3 regions of the Photorhabdus aballayi genome follow, and region 3 is predicted to be linked to each of the others. Evidence: predicted binding sites of a transcription regulator. Region 3 holds the regulator's gene; each other region holds the start of a gene.

Region 1 (6,135 bases), on a different contig from region 3:
ATATGAAAACAGGTGAGCGGGAATTACTTAAGCAGCAGGAAGTCAAAGGTTTCGATAAACATCATTATGAGAGCCAGCGTATTTGGGTGAAGGCCCGTGATGGCGTTGAAGTTCCGGTATCTTTGGTGTATCGAAAATCACTGTTTGAAAAAGGTCATAACCCGATACTGATTTATGGATATGGGGCTTATGGTATGAGCATGGACCCTTCATTTAGCTCACCGCGATTGAGTTTATTAGATCGAGGCTTTGTTTACGCTTTGGTTCATGTGCGTGGTGGCGGCGAATTGGGTAAAAAATGGTATCTACAAGGTAAAGTCGAAAATAAAACGAATAGTTTTAATGACTTTATTGATGTGACTAAAGCACTGATTGCTCAGAAATATGGTGACAGCAAACGTGTTTATGCGATGGGAGGGAGTGCTGGTGGTTTATTGATGGGCGCTGTGATTAATCAGGCGCCGGAATTATATCGCGGTGTGGTTGCTCAGGTTCCATTTGTTGATGCTGTGACAACCATGCTTGATCCTTCTATTCCTTTGACAGTAGGAGAATATGAGGAGTGGGGTAATCCTGAAAATAAAGAGGATTATTTCCGGATTAAATCATATAGTCCGTATGACAATATAAAACACCAACGTTATCCAAACTTATTGGTTACGAGTGGATTTTATGACTCCCAAGTACAATATTGGGAACCCACTAAATGGGTAGCAAAATTACGGGATATGAAGAAAGGTGACTCTATTCTGTTATTAGAAACCAATATGAGCGCCGGGCATGGTGGTAAATCAGGTCGATTTAATCGATTAAAAGATACTGCACTGGATTACAGTTTTATTTTGATGCTGGATGATGCTAATAAATATTTTCCACAATTAAAAGATAACTGAAATAAATAATATAAGTTTGTTATTTGAAGCACTGATAATAATTTATCAGTGCTAAACATTTTTATTTTCTAAAAACTGGTATGTGAGCAAATATTGATTTGTATGCATTTGGGATGATTGAAATGAAAATAATGACAAAGATAGCAGGGGCCGGTGTGGTTTTAATTGGGCTGCAAGGGTTTGCTTATGGTGAGGAAAAACAAGAAAGGAAATCAGATAAGGTAATGAAGTTCAGCAGCCTTAAGGTTTCTGGTTCGCAGGATGATGCCGAAGTGCGGGCAATGGAAAGGCCCGGTTCTTACAGTTCTAAAGGAGAAGATACAAAACTTCAATCAATGGATAGCATATTACGCAGTATGCCAGGGACCTATACGCAAATAGATCCGGGGCAGGGAACGGTGAGTGTGAATATTCGTGGATTAAGTGGATTTGGTCGAGTGAATATGATGGTTGATGGTGTTAGCCAGAGTTTTTATGGCACATCTCCGACGAGTCCTGCGCACGGTACTACTTATAACCAATTCGGTACAATCATTGATCCTAATTTTATTGTCGGAGTTGATGTCAACCGTGGTCAATCTGATGGCTCAGGTAGTGTTAATGCATTAGTGGGTAGCGCTAATTTTCGCACAATTGGTGTAGATGATGTGATATTCGCAGGGAATTCATTGGGAGTACGCACAAAAACAGCTTATGGAAATAATGGTATTGGCTATAATGGCATGATAGCGGTTGCGGGTAAAACACCGGCTTTCAGTTCTGAAGGTTCAGTAGGCGCTATGTTGGCTGTCAGCGGGCATTCAATTGATGCACATTATAAGAATGGCGATGGAGTATTAAGCGATGAGTTTGTTACAGATAAATCGTTTAAACAAAAACCCAATTCGCAATTAATGAAAATAAAAATTGAACCAAATGAATTTCATGATATGGAGATAAGCGGTCGGAACTATCATAATAAATTCACCCGCCGCCATATTGATAGTCGGGATATTTATGTAAAATACAATTATACTCCATTTAGTGAATGGGTTGATATAAAATTACAGGTCAGCACCAGTGAGAGTAGTCAACGCTATGAAGGCGATGCACTTTTTAAGTTGCTAAATAGCAACGCTAAAAATAAGTCAGATGCAATAGATATCAGTAATATTAGTCGCTTCGATTATGGAGATACAAATTTTGAGTTAACATTTGGCAGTAAGTTGATGGAAACCGAATATAGTAGGACAACGAGTAGTGTTTATTCTGGTCAAGGTAAAGACGAAAAAGAAAAGGAAAAATATAAAAAGACAGATGGCGAAGTAAAAGAAAATAATGTTTTCGCGCCAAGTGGCAAACAAGATATTGCCAGTATTTATGGTGGGTTGAAAATAAATCGTGGAATTTATCAGGCAGATATTACGTTTAATTATATGGATTACAGTGTCAAAGGCTATAAACCGGCTTGTGATCTACGGATTCCTTGTTTTCCCCAAGGAGCAACCGAATTAGATTTAAAAGAACGTGGGTTTAACCCAGGGGTTTTACTATCAGCAGAAATTATTCCTGAGTTCCAACCATTCGTTAGTTATGCCCGTTCAATGAGAGCACCAAATATTCAGGAGACTTTCTATAGTAATGAAGGTGGTGGCTCCATGAATCCATTTCTGAAAGGAGAGACATCAGACACTTATCAAATTGGCTTTAACAGTTTCCGCCCAGATTTAATTGTAAAGGGGGATATTTTCCGTCTGAAAGCTGCTTGGTATCATACTAAAGTAAAAAATTATATTCTCAGTGATATCTGGCTTATATGTGGCAATAGAAAAACATGTAGAAACGATAGTTCGACAGATTACAATGAAGTCGATCCTAACATCAAAATGTATATCTATCACAATAGCTTGACTCCGGTAAAAATACACGGATATGAAGTTGCTGCTGATTATGATGCGAGTATGTTTTATAGCAAATTGGCTTATAGTTGGCAAAAAACTCGTCAGCCAACCTCTGCTGCTACAGCGCATTTTGGTGCAGAGCCGTTGTCACAATTACCTGATAGCTTTATGACGTTGGATACGGGTATTCGTTTATTTGATGAGAAACTCCGTATTGGTGCGATTGTTAAATATACCGGTAATTCTCATCGGCTGGACCCGGATCAATATAATTTTGATGACGAGGGGAGGGTTGTACAGCAAGAAGAACCTAAAATCCCAACGATAGTCGATCTTTATAGCGATTATCAGATAAATCACAATGTGTTGTTGAAATTTTCAATACAGAACTTGGCAAATAAAAATTATTCTGAAGCGCTTAATCGTGCAAATTCTTCTCCATTAATGACTGAGCAAACTTCGGCTATGCAAACCGCTCGGGGCCGGACCTATATTGCCGGCGCAGAAATTCGTTTCTGATTATTTATAGGAAAAATAAGTGGCAAAGGAAGGCCACTATTTCAGATTTGCAGATCGTTTTTTCCGTTCTTTCTTGATTTTCAATACTTCACTCTCAATCCAGCCATCTTGTAAACGGGTATTCAGGACATCACCAACATGTACCTGTTTAGTTTGTTTCAGTAATTTTCCATCCGAGGTTTGACTGATGTTATAACCACGGGCCAGTGTCGCCAGAGGGCTAACAGCTTCCATCCGTGAACAGGAAATAGCAAATTTTTCTCTGGAACGGCTGATTTGCCTTTCGATCGCTTGTCTTAACCGAAAATCTTGTTGCTGAATCTGTTGGCTATATTGGTGGATCTGCGGGCTAGGTTCTGCGTACCAGAGCCGTTGCTGTAATTTCTCATAAGCCAGGCTGCTTTGCTTTAAGTGCCGTTGTAAACTGTCAGTGAGTCGTTGGCGTAAACTGACCAGTAAGTTTTGCTGACGCGCTAGTCGTAAATGAGGATGTTGTTGCTGTAAACGATGAGATAACAGACTGAAAATACGTTGTTTTTTGGCAAAGAAGTAATCCATTGCCATTTCCAACCGCTGTTGTTGCGACTGAATGTGGCGTAACAATTCGAGCTGATTACGGCTGACTAACTCAGCCGCCGCTGATGGTGTCGGGGCGCGTAAATCTGCGACAAAGTCAGCGATAGTGACATCCGTTTCATGACCGACCGCACTGACTATCGGAATATTACTGTGAAAAATCGCTCTGGCGACTTGTTCGTCGTTGAAACTCCATAAGTCTTCTAAAGAGCCGCCTCCGCGTCCGACAATCAATACATCGCACTCCCGCCGTTCATTAGCTAATTCAATAGCTCGGATAATCTGTAACGGCGCTTCTGTTCCCTGAACCGCTGTCGGATAAATGATGATGGGTAATGATGGATCACGGCGCTTTAAAATGTTCAAAACATCATGCAGGGCTGCGCCGCTGGCTGAAGTAATTACACCAAGCTGTTGAGCAGGGGATGGCAACGGTTTTTTATGGCTTTGGTCAAATAACCCTTCTGCACTGAGTTTTTGTTTCAATAATTCAAACTGTTGCTGTAACAAACCATCACCGGCGGGTTGCATACTTTCAACAATAAGCTGATAGTCCCCTCTTGGCTCGTAAAGCGTGATTGCCGCACGGACCAAAATCTGCTGACCATTTTGTGGCCTGAATGTCACCCGCTGATTGCTACTGCGAAACATTGCTGCCCGCACTTGGGCACGCTCATCTTTTAGCGTGAAGTACCAGTGCCCGGAGGAGGGTTGAGAAAAGTTGGATATTTCAGCGCTTAGCCAAATTCTACCCATTTCCATTTCGAGCAGTTGCCGAACCGTCTGATTCAGGCGACTAACAGAAAAAATTCCAGTGTTAAAAGATAGTGACATGTGAGTAAGATCAAATTTCAAAACAATAACTTAATGTGCTGATACTAACCTGCATCATGAAGTAAGCAAGAAATTTTTTGATAAAATGCTGGAGGCAACCGATTACGTTCTGTATAATGCCGCGGCAATATTTTATTCCTTAAATTTTCAGCAGATTGGTGAGATATTGCTTATGTTACGAATTAAAAAAGAAGCTTTAACCTTCGATGATGTTCTGTTAGTTCCTGCTCACTCTACTGTTTTGCCTAACACTGCTGACCTGTCTACTCAACTGACTTCCACCATTCTTCTAAAAGTGCCTATGTTGTCTGCCGCTATGGATACCGTTACTGAATCCGGTTTGGCTATCGCATTGGCTCAGGAAGGTGGAATGGGTTTCATCCATAAAAATATGTCTATTGAGCGTCAGGCAGAAGAAGTTAGCCGAGTCAAAAAACATGAGAGCGGTGTTGTGACAGATCCGGTCACTGTGGCGCCGGAAACAACGCTGCGTGAAGTTCAAGAATTGACCGAGCGTAATGGTTTTGCGGGTTATCCGGTCGTCACTGAAGGAAATGAGTTGGTTGGTATTATTACTGGCCGTGATGTACGTTTCGTTACCGATTTGGATCAGCCTGTTACTGCGGTAATGACGCCTAAAGAGCGTCTGGTGACAGTAAAAGAAGGTGAAGCCCGTGAAGTTGTGTTGCAGAAAATGCATGAAAAACGTGTTGAGAAAGCGCTGGTAGTTAATGAGAACTTTCATTTACTTGGCATGATCACGGTTAAAGATTTCCAGAAAGCGGAACGTAAACCGAACGCCTGTAAGGATGAACGTGGTCGTTTACGTGTTGGTGCTGCGGTTGGAGCGGGTGCTGGCAATGAAGCGCGTATTGATGCATTGGTTGCCGCTGGTGTTGATGTTCTGCTTATTGATTCCTCGCATGGTCATTCTGAAGGGGTACTGCAACGTATCCGTGAAACTCGCGCTAAGTACCCAGACCTACAAATTATTGGTGGTAACGTGGCGACCGGGGAAGGCGCAAAAGCGCTGGTAGCGGCTGGCGTCAATGCGGTTAAAGTCGGTATTGGTCCCGGTTCTATCTGTACTACCCGTATTGTTACCGGTGTAGGGGTGCCGCAAATTACCGCTATCTCTGATGCGGTTGAAGCATTGGAAGGCACTGGTATTCCAGTTATTGCCGATGGCGGCATTCGTTTCTCTGGCGATATTGCCAAAGCCATCGCCGCGGGAGCGTCGTGTGTTATGGTGGGTTCAATGTTGGCAGGGACAGAAGAGTCACCGGGAGAAATTGAGCTATACCAAGGACGTTCATTTAAATCTTATCGTGGCATGGGATCATTGGGAGCGATGTCTAAAGGCTCTTCTGATCGATATTTCCAAACTGATAATGCCGCAGACAAATTGGTACCGGAAGGTATTGAAGGCCGTG
Region 2 (6,135 bases), on a different contig from region 3:
TTATCGTGCATATGGTTGGAAACAGTTCCTTGCGGCTCACGTTTAATTGCAATCTGGTAGCTGGAACCGTTTGGCGCCGCCGTCAATGAATACTGGCGAATTTCTCGGTTAGCAAAACTATTATCTTCCAGATAAATGCTCAGATACTGACCAGGTTTGTAATCCATCACTTTCCCGCCATCTTGTGGGACAAATTCAAAGCTGCAAATGACATCGCTTTTTAGCTCTTTCCGGTTGATACGGAATGGGCGCAAACCACGCCAACCGCCATCGGTTGATTCGCCGTTATGATAGATTTGCTCTTCGCGATTGATAAAAACATCAGCGAGTACGCCATAAGCTTTTCCCCAGGCATCCAGAATTTCATTTCCCGGCTGGAACATTTCATCCAATGTTGCCAACAGATGAGTACCGACAATTTGATAATGCTTTGGTTGAATATTCAGACTAGCGTGTTTATGAGCGATTTTTTCCACTGCCGGTAGTAGCACCTCTAAGTTATCAATATTGGCTGCATAGGCGCAGATCGCATTGAACAAGGCTTCACGTTGATCGCCATTAAGTTGATGGCTCATATTAAAAATATTTTTCAGCTCAGGGTTATGTTTAAACATCCGTTCATAGAAGTGTGCTGTCAGTTTTGGACCAGTGGCGGAAAGGAGGGGAATAGTTGATTTGACAGTTGCAATAGTTTGGCTATCCAGCATGGTGAAGCTCCTGAATTTCTTTCAAGTGGGTAATGAAAGTTATAACATATATTTTAAATACAACTTATACCCTTTTTGGGGTTTTGTAAATATAGAAGGCGGTCTTTATGGTGAGAAAAACATGCCTAAAAGATATTTACCCTAAGTAATTGTTTATTTTAGGTCATAAATTCCGACGAAGAGGAAAAATACAGCGCAATTTTCATTATGCTATTTAGCGCCGATACCTCGCTTGCAATAGATATGCAATCGTTTGCGTAAAATATTTTGTCAAGACTATCTCATTCGGTGAAAAGGGTTTACACTGTGTGCCATTCGGCCCCTTGGGGTGTTTTTGAAGAGAAGTTAGCTGAGTCAGGAGAACCCAATGTTAAAGCGTGAAATGAATATTGCTAGTTATGATCCCGAACTATGGCAGGCGATGGAGCAGGAAGTTGTTCGTCAGGAAGAACATATTGAGTTAATCGCTTCTGAAAACTATACCAGCCCAAGAGTTATGCAGGCACAAGGCTCTCAACTTACTAACAAATATGCTGAAGGTTATCCGGGTAAACGCTACTACGGTGGCTGTGAATATGTAGATGTTGTTGAACAATTAGCTATCGATCGTGCGAAGGCGCTGTTTGGCGCTGATTATGCCAACGTTCAGCCACACTCTGGTTCTCAGGCGAATGCGGCAGTTTATATGACTTTATTGCAACCGGGCGATACGGTTCTGGGGATGAATTTGGCGCATGGCGGTCATTTGACTCACGGCTCTCCAGTTAACTTCTCTGGTAAGTTATATAACGTTGTGCCTTATGGCATCGATGAGAGCGGTAAAATCGATTATGACGATATCGCGGCACAAGCTCAAAAACACCAGCCAAAAATGATTATCGGTGGTTTCTCGGCTTACTCCGGTGTGGTTGACTGGGCAAAAATGCGTGAAATTGCAGACAGCATTGGTGCTTATCTGTTCGTTGATATGGCGCATGTTGCTGGTTTGATCGCCGCAGGCGTGTACCCGAACCCGGTTCCTCATGCTCACATCGTTACGACCACGACCCATAAGACACTGGCCGGCCCACGTGGTGGTTTGATTCTGGCGAAAGGCGGCGACGAAGAGCTGTATAAGAAACTGAATTCTTCTGTGTTCCCTGGTTGTCAGGGTGGGCCGCTGATGCATGTTATTGCAGGTAAAGCGGTGGCATTGAAAGAAGCAATGGAGCCAGAATTCAAAGCGTATCAACATCAGGTGGCTGATAACGCGAAAGCTATGGTTGAAGTGTTTTTGGCACGTGGTTACAAAGTGGTATCTGGTGGTACGGAAAATCACCTGTTCCTGTTGGATTTGGTTGATAAAAACATCACGGGTAAAGATGCTGATGCTGCGTTGGGTCGTGCAAATATCACGGTAAACAAAAATAGTGTGCCTAATGATCCGAAGAGCCCATTTGTGACTTCTGGTGTGCGTATCGGTACGCCTGCGATTACCCGTCGTGGCTTTAAGCAAGCTGAAGCACGTGAATTGGCTGGCTGGATGTGTGATGTATTGGACAACATCAATGATGAAGCGACCATTGAAGCCATTAAGCAGAAAGTTTTGACTATTTGCGCAAAATATCCGGTTTACGCATAAATTAAAATTTCAATAAATCATTATATACCCTATGGATTTCAAGATGCATCGCGACGGCAAGGGAGCGAATTCCCGGGAGCATAGGGAACTATGTGACCGGGGTGAGTGAGCGCAGCCAACAAAGAGGCAACTTGAAAGATGACGGGTATAAAACCTGCTCCGGCTAACATTGTTTGCTTAAGTGAGAAATTGAAGAGTGATGTGTGGATATTCCTTGGGGAATATCCATTTCAAGATAACTCTCAATATCTAATTTCTTGAGCTAACTAAGTTAGTTAAGGGCGGGTTTTTTGCATTTTTTACCAGGGGGACTAATGGTTATTCAATCGACGCGCTGGCTGGCGTTAGATTACTTCACATATTTCTTTTCTTACGGGATATTTTTACCTTTCTGGGCAACCTGGCTCCAGGGTGAAGGTATAGAGCACGATATGATCGGGGTTATATTAGGTGTAGGCTTAATTTCCCGTTTTTTAGGCAGTTTATTGATTGCGCCTACAGTTAAAGATCCCGCAAAACTTATTTCTGCACTGCGTATATCAGCATTGATAACCTTTATTTTCGTTGTTGGTTTTACATTAGGAAATCATTGGGCATGGCTCCTATTTGTCATGATTGGTTTCAACCTATTTTTTTCGCCGATGATGCCATTGAGTGATGCGTTGGCGGGAACATGGCAAAAGCAATTTCCTTTTGATTACGGCAAAATACGGGTTTGGGGTTCAATTGCCTTTATTATCAGTTCAGCATTAACTGGGGAATTAATCTCTGTTTGGGGACATCGTGCCATCCTCATCACGATATTGTTTAGCGTCTTCTCTACGTTATTGGTGACATTACTTCGGCCCTCTATCATGCCGGTTGGTGAAGCCAAATCCGCTAAAGTGGATGTCGTGTCATTTAAACAGTTGTTGTCTGAAAAATCGGTACGTCGATTCCTGTTATGTGTGGCTTTATTGCAGGGCGCCCACGCGGGATATTACAGTTTCAGCGCAATTTACTGGGGAAACGCGGGTTATTCTGCCTCGGTAATCGGTTATCTCTGGTCATTGGGCGTAGTGGCTGAAGTGATTATTTTTACTCTGAGTAATAAATTATTTCGACGCTGGAGCGCCCGTAATCTTCTGCTGCTTTCTGGTATCTGTGGTGTTGTTCGCTGGGGATTGATGGGAACATTCACCTCATTACCGGTGTTGATCATCATTCAAATCTTGCATTGTGGTACGTTCACTGTCTGCCATTTGGCAGCGATGCGTTTTATCGGTTCGAGAAAGGAAGGAGAAATTGTGCGTTTGCAAGCGGCTTATTCCGCATTGGCGATGGGGGGCGGTATCGCTGTCATGACGGTAATTGCCGGATTTATGTATGATTATCTGCACAGTGGCATTTTCTGGATGATGGCTTTGGTTGCTTTTCCTGCTATCTTCTTGCGACCACAGGTTAAAGCTTATAATTATTAACAATATAAATTTACTGCCTATCCCAATAAGGCTATTTTATTTGCCGTTCTTTGCCATAAAGAGCGAACTTGGGCAGTGCTCAGACATTGAACGCACGTTAGTGCGGCCCGTAGGGCGAGCGGAGCGAGTCATCCTCACGTACTACGTGTACGCTCCGGTTTTTCCGTGCTGTCCGTGTTCACTGTTCATTTATAAGAATGGCCTGCAATAATTACGCCTATTGGGACAGGCACTTAGTTTCTTACAATATTTTTGTAAGAAACTAAAGACCTCAATAATATTTTTATGAGATATCATGTCGAATAAATTAACAATAAAAGATATCGCTCGCTTGGCTAATGTCGGTAAATCAACAGTCTCGCGGGTATTAAACAATGAAAATAGCGTAAGTCCACAAGTACGTGAAAGAGTTGAAGCGATTATTCAACAAAATAATTTTATTCCATCTAAGTCAGCAAGAGCGATGCGAGTAAAAAGTGACAAAATTATTGCTTTAATTGTGTCGCGTCTGGGATCTTTTTCAGAGAATTTATCGATAAGTACTATGTTGCCTCTGTTTTACCAGCATGGTTACGATCCGATTATTATGGAAAGTAATTTTGATCCACTGCTATTACAGGAACATCTACGTCAGTTGGCATTACGTCATGCAGATGGCATTATTTTGTTCGGTTTTACCGGATTGCCAGAAGAGCTTCTCTGCCCTTGGCGTGACAAAATAGTGGTATTTGCCCGTGAATATACCGGTTTTTCTTCTGTATGTTATGACGATATTGGCGCTGTCCGTTTATTGATGAATGAATTCTATCGGCAGGGGCACAGAAATATCAGTTTTCTCGGCGTAGACGATTGTGATACCACAACAGGTTTGCTTCGCCATCAATCCTATCTGGCTTGCTGTGAACAGAAAGATTTGCGCCCGCTTTCTGTTCAATGTGATTTAAGCTATCAGAGTGGGTTTCAGCATGTTAATAAGGTATTGAGAGAGAAAACAACAGCTTTAATCTGTGCAACCGATAGTTTGGCTTTAGGTGCATATAAATATTTGCAGCAGAATAATCGGGAAGATATACAAATAGGTAGCATTGGTAATACGTCTTTATTGAATTTTTTATACCCTAACACGCTTTCTATTGACTTGGGTTATAGTGAGGCAGGTAAATATGCAGCCGGTCAATTAATCGCGCAAATAAATCGCCAATACGCCAAACAACAAGTAATCATTCCGAGTAAGTTGGCTTAAAAATAAGAAATATTGCTGTCTCAATGTGATCTTCAACCCATTTTTGGGAACGTTCCCATGACAAGCATAAGCAAATGATATTAGGATGAAATTAGTTTACTAAGCATGCTAATTAGTAATTGATATTCACTTATGATGACTGGCTATTATGAAAAACAAAATAAATTCTAAAGATATAGAAAAACTAATTACATTAATCGGTGGTTGTGAAAATATAGCCAGTGTAACTCATTGTATTACCCGATTGAGGTTTGTATTAGTAGAACCAGTTAAAGCCAAGCCAGATGAGATAAAAAATTTACCGATGGTTAAAGGCTGTTTTACCAATGCAGGGCAATTTCAGGTAGTGATAGGCACGAATGTTGGTGATTATTATCAGGTTTTAAATAGTTGTCTTGGTCAATCTGAACTGAATAAAAAAGATAAACAACAGGTTGAAAAGCAAAATATGAAATGGCAAGAGCGCTTCATTTCTAAGTTTGCGGAAATATTTTTTCCTCTCTTACCTGCATTAATTAGCGGCGGGCTTGTTCTAGGTTTCCGTAATATTATTGGTGATATTCCTTTTAGCGAAGGTAAAACTTTAGCTCAAATGTATCCCGTTTGGAAAACGATATATGATTTTTTATGGTTGTTAGGAGAGGCAATATTCTTCTATCTGCCAGTGGGTATTTGTTGGTCGGCGGTTAGGATGATGGGTGGAACACCGATATTAGGCATTATATTGGGAATAACATTGGTTTCGCCGCAATTAATGAACGCTTATCACTTAGGGCAACAAATCCCTGAGTTATGGAATTTTGGCTTGTTCACAATTGGAAAAGTGGGTTATCAGGCGCAGGTTATTCCGTCACTTTTGGCGGGTATTACTTTGGGGTGGATTGAAGTTCAGTTAAAGCGGGTGGTTCCTAGTTATCTCTATTTAGTTATTGTTCCGGTCGTCTCGTTAATATTGGCAACCTTTTTAGCACATAGCCTTATTGGGCCATTTGGTCGGTTACTTGGCGATGGAGTAGCTTGGGTTGTTAAGGCGTTGATGACCGGAAGTTTTGCTCCTGTTGGGGCAGCTTTATTTGGATTCTTTTACGCGCCGTTGGTGATTAC
Region 3 (6,135 bases):
ACTAACACCGGAGTGAAAGCGCTTTATGGCAGAAATGCCGGTTTTGAAGAACGGCATCCTGGCTTGCATCTTGGTTTAGGTGGTGGTGTAAAAGGGAGTCATCATTTAGATTTGATATTTTCTGGTGGAAAAATAGCATTTGATCAAACAGTTTTCTTTGATAATGGTTATGTGGGTAATTTCCGTTAGTGAGAAACAGAGGAATCTTTTTAAGATTATAATAGGAACTTACCTTTTAATATTTAGAGTTAAAAATGGATATGTTTGTTGTATTGACTAAAAGCTACAGTGAGAACCTGTAGCTTTTGGTTAATTATCGGGCCACCCGTAACCCGCCTTCAATACCTTTTAGACTGAATACGACTTGCCATAATTGGATATCGCGAGCACGAAATGCACCCGCACAGGCATTCAGATAATAGCTAAACATGCGTTTAAATGTTGGACTATAGTTATCTTCTATTTCAGGCCAACTGGCAATAAATCTTTCATACCAAGCCATCAATGTGCGATCATAATCTGCGCCAAAGTTATGCCAATCTTCCATAACAAAACAGCTTTTGCTGGTGTGGGCTATTTGTTCAATCGAAGGCAGACAGCCATTAGGAAAAATATATTTGTTGATCCACGGGTCAGCACTGGTTTTAGCTTTGTTGGAACCGATAGTATGGAGCAGGAATAAGCCATCAGGTTTCAAGTTTCTTTGAACAACGTCGAAGTAAGTCGCATAATTTTTAGGTCCAACGTGTTCAAACATACCGACAGAAACAATTCTATCGAACTGTTCATGTAAATCCCGATAGTCTGTCAGAATGATCTTTACAGCCAGATTTGTACATTGTTCCTGCGCATATTTCTGTTGTTCGGCTGAAACAGTTATACCGGTTACGGAAACACCATAATTTTTAGCAGCATAAGCCGATAGCCCGCCCCAACCACAACCAATATCCAGCAGAGTCATGCCGGGAGAAAGTTCCAATTTCTCGCAGATGAGTTTCAACTTATCAAGCTGAGCTTGTTCCAGTGTTTTAGCTTGTTTCCAGTATCCGCAGGAATATTGCATATAAGCGTCAAGCATACGGGTGAAAAGATCATTTCCTAAATCATAATGTTGATGACCGACAATCCATGACCGTTTTGGCGTTTGCAGATTACGTAAGCGGGTTACTGCGATTCTCATTGTATCTTTGAGATTATTGGGCATTTGATTTTCTAATCCAGCGCGTAAAACGCGATAAAAGAAAATATCTAACCGCTCGCAATCCCACCAGCCATCCATGTAACTTTCACCTAACCCTATCGAACCTTGTTGTAAAACTCTTTTATAGAAATTAGGGTTTTTTATCTGGATATCATAAGGGTTGTGACCATTAATTTGAATCCCTGCTTTTTCTAGCATCTCATTGGCAATTCTCTGCCAGGAGTTAATGGCTGTTTTCGGGTTTTCAATACAGGATGAACTCATATACTCTCCAACGTTAGGGTGATGGAATATTGAGGAGCTCGTTTTACTGCCTATATCCCAATAGGGCTATTTTATTTGCCATTTTGAACCTGGGCAGTGCTCAAAATCCTCACGTACTACGTGTACGCTCCGGTTTTTCCGCGCTGTCCGTGTTCAAACTGTCCGCAACAATTACGCCTATTGGGATAGGCAATTAGCTAACAAAGCAGGATGCGAAGACGCAAAATGCAAAAAATAACAAAGAATCAAAGTAAAAAATCTTAAAGATGACTAATCCATGAGTTTAATGGGGGCAGTCATTGCTCCTGAAAACCTCAAATTCCAGGTGATTTATAATAAAGAGCTTTATTGAGTATAAGGGCGTAAAATTGTTTCATCAATTAATAAATAAAGGCTGAAATTAATTGATAATTAGCAGCCTTTATTGAGATAACAATTTGATTAATATTAGGAATTCTGTTCGACTGTTTGAATGCGGCGATTAGCGTTTTTTTTCCACTGTATAAAATATCCTAATGCCATTGGAACAACGGTAGCAACCATGACAGTAGTTGTGGAGATAAGTGGATTGCTGATAAATGCCGATACGATCAGGCTGGCAATGAAACAGAGCCCTAATTGAAGCGTATTTTGTAATGCCGTGGCTTTTCCGCTGTCTTGTGGATAAGCGGATAAAGCATTTGCTACTGCAATTGGGTATGATGCGCCATTCATCGCGGCCATAAAGCAGAAAGGCACCAGAATAGTGAATAGCGTTGGCTCGCTAAATTTTGCAATCAAATAGAGCGCAATCATGCTGACAGCGTAGCCAATTAACAGATAAGGGAAAATAATTTCACTTTTTATTTTGGCCAAAATACTGCGGCATCCATAACCTCCAACGATAAAGGCCAGCGTTTGAGGGACATAACTCAAACCGATGTCATTTGGAGTATATCCCATTTCACCAAGAATCGACGGTGAGCCGGTTAACCAGGCAAAAAAGCCGGCGCTACATGATGCGAATATTAGAACATTGCCACTAAATAGTGGTGATTTTAATAGCGTAAGGAAAGAGGCACTATTTGTTTGCATTTGAGTTTCACGGTTTTTGCGATTTTCTTGCAAGAACAGAGTAAAAAACAACAGTAATAATGTAATTGTCAGTAAGACTAGGAAAATGGTGCGCCAGCCGCCATGTTGCAACAGCCAGGCCCCTACCAAAGGCGCCAGGGCAGGGGAGAGCGCAACCAGGGGCATAATCGTTGCAAAAACACGTTTGGTACGATTGGAATCGTAACGATCAATAACTAATGCTTGCCATGAGACAGCGGCTGAACAAACACCTATGGCTTGGATAAAACGCAAAACTAAAAGTTGGGTGGAGTCTGTTACCCACATCATACCCAGACAGCCAATGGAAAACAGGGATAACCCGGTGATGATAATCGGCTTTCTGCCAAAGCGATCTGAAAGAGGCCCCCACAAAAGTTGCGCAAAGGCGAAACCGGCAAGAAAGATACTTAGGCTGGCACTAATTGCGTTTGCCGATGTACCTAATTCTTGTTGCATAGCACCGAATGCTGGCAGATACATATCAATAGCCAGATAACCTAGCATACTCAAGCCTGCAAGATAGAACATAAACTGACTTGAGTTTTTCATTTGATTACTCTCTTTGAATGTCATGATTGAAATAATTTGCAGTGATGGGTAGATAACAATATTGACACATATTCTATATGTCGTGATTTTTACTTGTGAAATGGTAATATTTGCATAGTGCTGTGAAAAAAATTGAAAGGTAAAATTATGTGGTCGGAATATTCACTTGAAGTCGTGGATGCGGTTGCCAGAACAGGCAGTTTTAGTGCCGCTGCATCGGAGCTGCACCGTGTCCCTTCTGCGATCAGTTATACCGTAAGACAATTGGAAGAGTGGCTTGCTGTTTCGTTGTTTGAGCGTCGTCATCGGGATGTGGAATTAACTGAGGCAGGCGCTATTTTTATCAAGGAAGCTCGCTCTGTTATCAAAAAAATGATTAACACTCGTCACCAGTGTCAACAAATTGCCAATGGCTGGAGAGGGCAATTTAGTATTGCTATTGATCGGGTTGTCAAACCGGAACGTAGTCGTCAGCTTATTCTTAATTTCTATCACCATTTTCCTGATATAGAGCTTTTTGTTCATCAGGAGGTGTTTAATGGTGTATGGGACGCGCTGGTGGATAGTCGAGTTGATGTTGCAATTGGTGCAACCCGGGTAGCTCCAGTCGGGGAAAGGTATAGTTTCCGAGATATGGGGTTTATGCCCTGGCTATGTGTTGTTAGCGCAGGTCATGCGCTGACTCAGTCGCCGGGTCCGCTATCTGATGACCAAATGCGGCCTTATCCCAGTTTGTGCCTTGAAGATACATCCCGTAATTTACCGAAGCGTGACACTTGGAATCTGGATAATCAGCGCAGGCTAGTGGTTCCTGATTGGGAGTCTGGTCTGTCTTGCTTGAATGAGGGGTTATGTGTGGGAATGGTGCCTAAGCATAGGGCAATGCCGCTTATTCGGCAGAAGAAACTAGCCGTGCTGGAATTGGAACAGCCTTTACCAGACAGTCCATGTTGTTTGGCATGGGTACAAAACAGCCATTCTCCAGCATTAAGTTGGCTGCTTGACTATCTTGGCGATAGTGAAACACTTAATGCTGAATGGCTTCAGGATGAATAGAGCGGATTAACGACGATAATCGATAAATGGGCCATCTACGACAGAGCGTCGTTCAACCAGGCGAGGATGTACTTCAATAGTTTGCGCATCTTCACGTTTGTTGATTATTCTGTCCAGTAACATAGAAAATGCCATTTGCCCCAGTCGTTCTTTTGGCTGATGAATGGTGGTCAATGCCGGAGAGAAATAACGAGCGTTGCGTATATTGTCATAGCCGATGATAGAAATATCCTGTGGGACGCGTAATCCTAATTCATCGGCAGCACAAATAGCCCCCATAGCCATAACATCTCCGCCGCAGAAAACCGCAGTCGGACGCTGTTTTTGATTCAGGATTTGATGCATAGCTTTATAGCCCGATTCTGGCTCAAAATCCCCTTGAATAATCCACTCTTCTCTAATCGGAATGTTGGCTTCTTTTAACGCCTTCAAGAATCCTTGATGGCGGCCGCCGCCGGTATTTCGTGCCAGAGGGCCGGGGATCGCGCCAATGTCACGATGACCGCGCTCGATAAGATAACGACCAGCCAGATAACCGCCGTGTAATGCGTTATCAATAATCGTATCGGTGAAATCACTTCTGACTTGTCCCCAATCCATGACGACCATTGGAATATTGCGATAATCTTCTAACATTCCCAACAACTGTTCCGGGTATTCTGAACACATAATCAGCAGTCCATCTACACGTTTTTGCGCCAGCATGGCGAGATAAGCTTTCTGTTTATCAATGTTATTGTGTGAGTTACATAAAATCAGCGTATAGCCTTTGCTATAACAACTGTTTTCAACGGCCTCAATGACTTCAGCAAAATAGGGGGCTTCACTGGACGTTGCCAGTAATCCGATCGATTTTGTGTGGTTAACTTTCAGACTGCGAGCTACAGCACTGGGTGAATAATTCAGAGCCTTAATAGCAGCCCAAACGGCAGCTTTAGTATCTTCAGCGACGAAGCGGGTTTTATTAATAACATGGGATACGGTAGTGGTTGAGACGCCAGCGTGCTTAGCCACATCTTTGATCGTTGCCATGAGGTGAAAGACTCCTGACCTTTTGGTCTAAATTTAAAACGTTTTGTTAATCGCTTACCAGCCCTTTTACACAGGCACTGGTAATAAGTTAGCGATAAATCCTGGATTTTGTCTGATCTGGCTCAAAAGTGAAAGCAATAATCAGTGTTATAAAATGTATGGTAATCGCTATTTATGCTTTTCCTTGTGTAAGGGCAATTAACCATCTCAATAGATTGGTATTTGTCGTTATAAACTTTTCATTCTGAGGAGGCTCTATGAATACCGATTTGAAGCTTGGTTTATTTACTGCTGTCAGCACGTTGGTGATGATTGCCATTTTTGCCGCTCTTTGCTTGATCTTTGCCTGATGTTTTGAACTGATTAGATGATTTAAAAATTGGGCTTTACGTTAAAGGAAATTGGGCAGATAGTCTCAGTGGTTTATCTGCCCTTTGCCTTTGAGTGTTAAAACAGTTTAAGTATTAAAACAAATAGTAATGAATTAATCTGATGGTTGTTAAGCCAGATTTTCTGTAACAAATTCCCAGTTAATTAACGCCCAGAAATTTGCTAGTGGTAGTTGCTTGACGTATTCACGATAGCCGGACTGCTATCTGTTTTCCTAGCCCGCGAAGCCTAGTCCAGCACTAAAATCTTCCACCGTTGTATCGGTAAATTTCTGGTTATCCTAACAACTTCTACGATAAATAACAGTGAGAATGATGTCATCTGCGCCAGGATAAGAAAAGATCAGGATACATCTTAGTGAGAGAAAATGGTATTCTCCGTAATATTGTGACGATGTTGGTTATCAACATAGTGTTGGTTTAAAGGAAATAAAAATGACGACTATTGATAAGATTGAACGCCAAATTAAAGAAAACCCAATTTTATTGTATATGAAGGGTTCTCCTAAATTGCCAAATTGTGGATTTTCTGCTCAGGCTGTTCAGGCT

The links. The regulator PurR, encoded in region 3, represses purine synthesis genes. The targets are predictions, from matches to a motif close to CANGCAAACGTTTGCNTG.
Region 1: the regulator PurR is predicted to act here: its motif matches at 4,794-4,811, upstream of guaB (IMP dehydrogenase).
Region 2: the regulator PurR is predicted to act here: its motif matches at 950-967, upstream of glyA (serine hydroxymethyltransferase).

What each region holds. Positions count from the first base shown of each region.
Region 1 is NZ_JAPFCD010000018.1:66,642-72,776, forward strand. It holds gene OO184_RS11700 (S9 family peptidase) at 1-893, shown strand, start outside; gene OO184_RS11705 (TonB-dependent receptor domain-containing protein) at 1,016-3,292, shown strand; gene xseA (exodeoxyribonuclease VII large subunit) at 3,329-4,702, opposite strand; gene guaB (IMP dehydrogenase) at 4,875-6,135, shown strand, end outside.
Region 2 is NZ_JAPFCD010000032.1:16,947-23,081, reverse strand. It holds partial or broken gene hmpA (NO-inducible flavohemoprotein) at 1-710, opposite strand, end outside; gene glyA (serine hydroxymethyltransferase) at 1,075-2,328, shown strand; gene OO184_RS15635 (3-phenylpropionate MFS transporter) at 2,643-3,788, shown strand; gene treR (trehalose operon repressor TreR) at 4,084-5,031, shown strand; gene treB (PTS trehalose transporter subunit IIBC) at 5,180-6,135, shown strand, end outside.
Region 3 is NZ_JAPFCD010000001.1:131,729-137,863, forward strand. It holds gene OO184_RS00385 (CgnE/CgnB domain-containing protein) at 1-189, shown strand, start outside; gene cfa (cyclopropane fatty acyl phospholipid synthase) at 314-1,465, opposite strand; gene punC (purine nucleoside transporter PunC) at 1,913-3,109, opposite strand; gene punR (DNA-binding transcriptional activator PunR) at 3,257-4,165, shown strand; gene purR (HTH-type transcriptional repressor PurR) at 4,172-5,197, opposite strand; gene OO184_RS00410 (Grx4 family monothiol glutaredoxin) at 6,022-6,135, shown strand, end outside.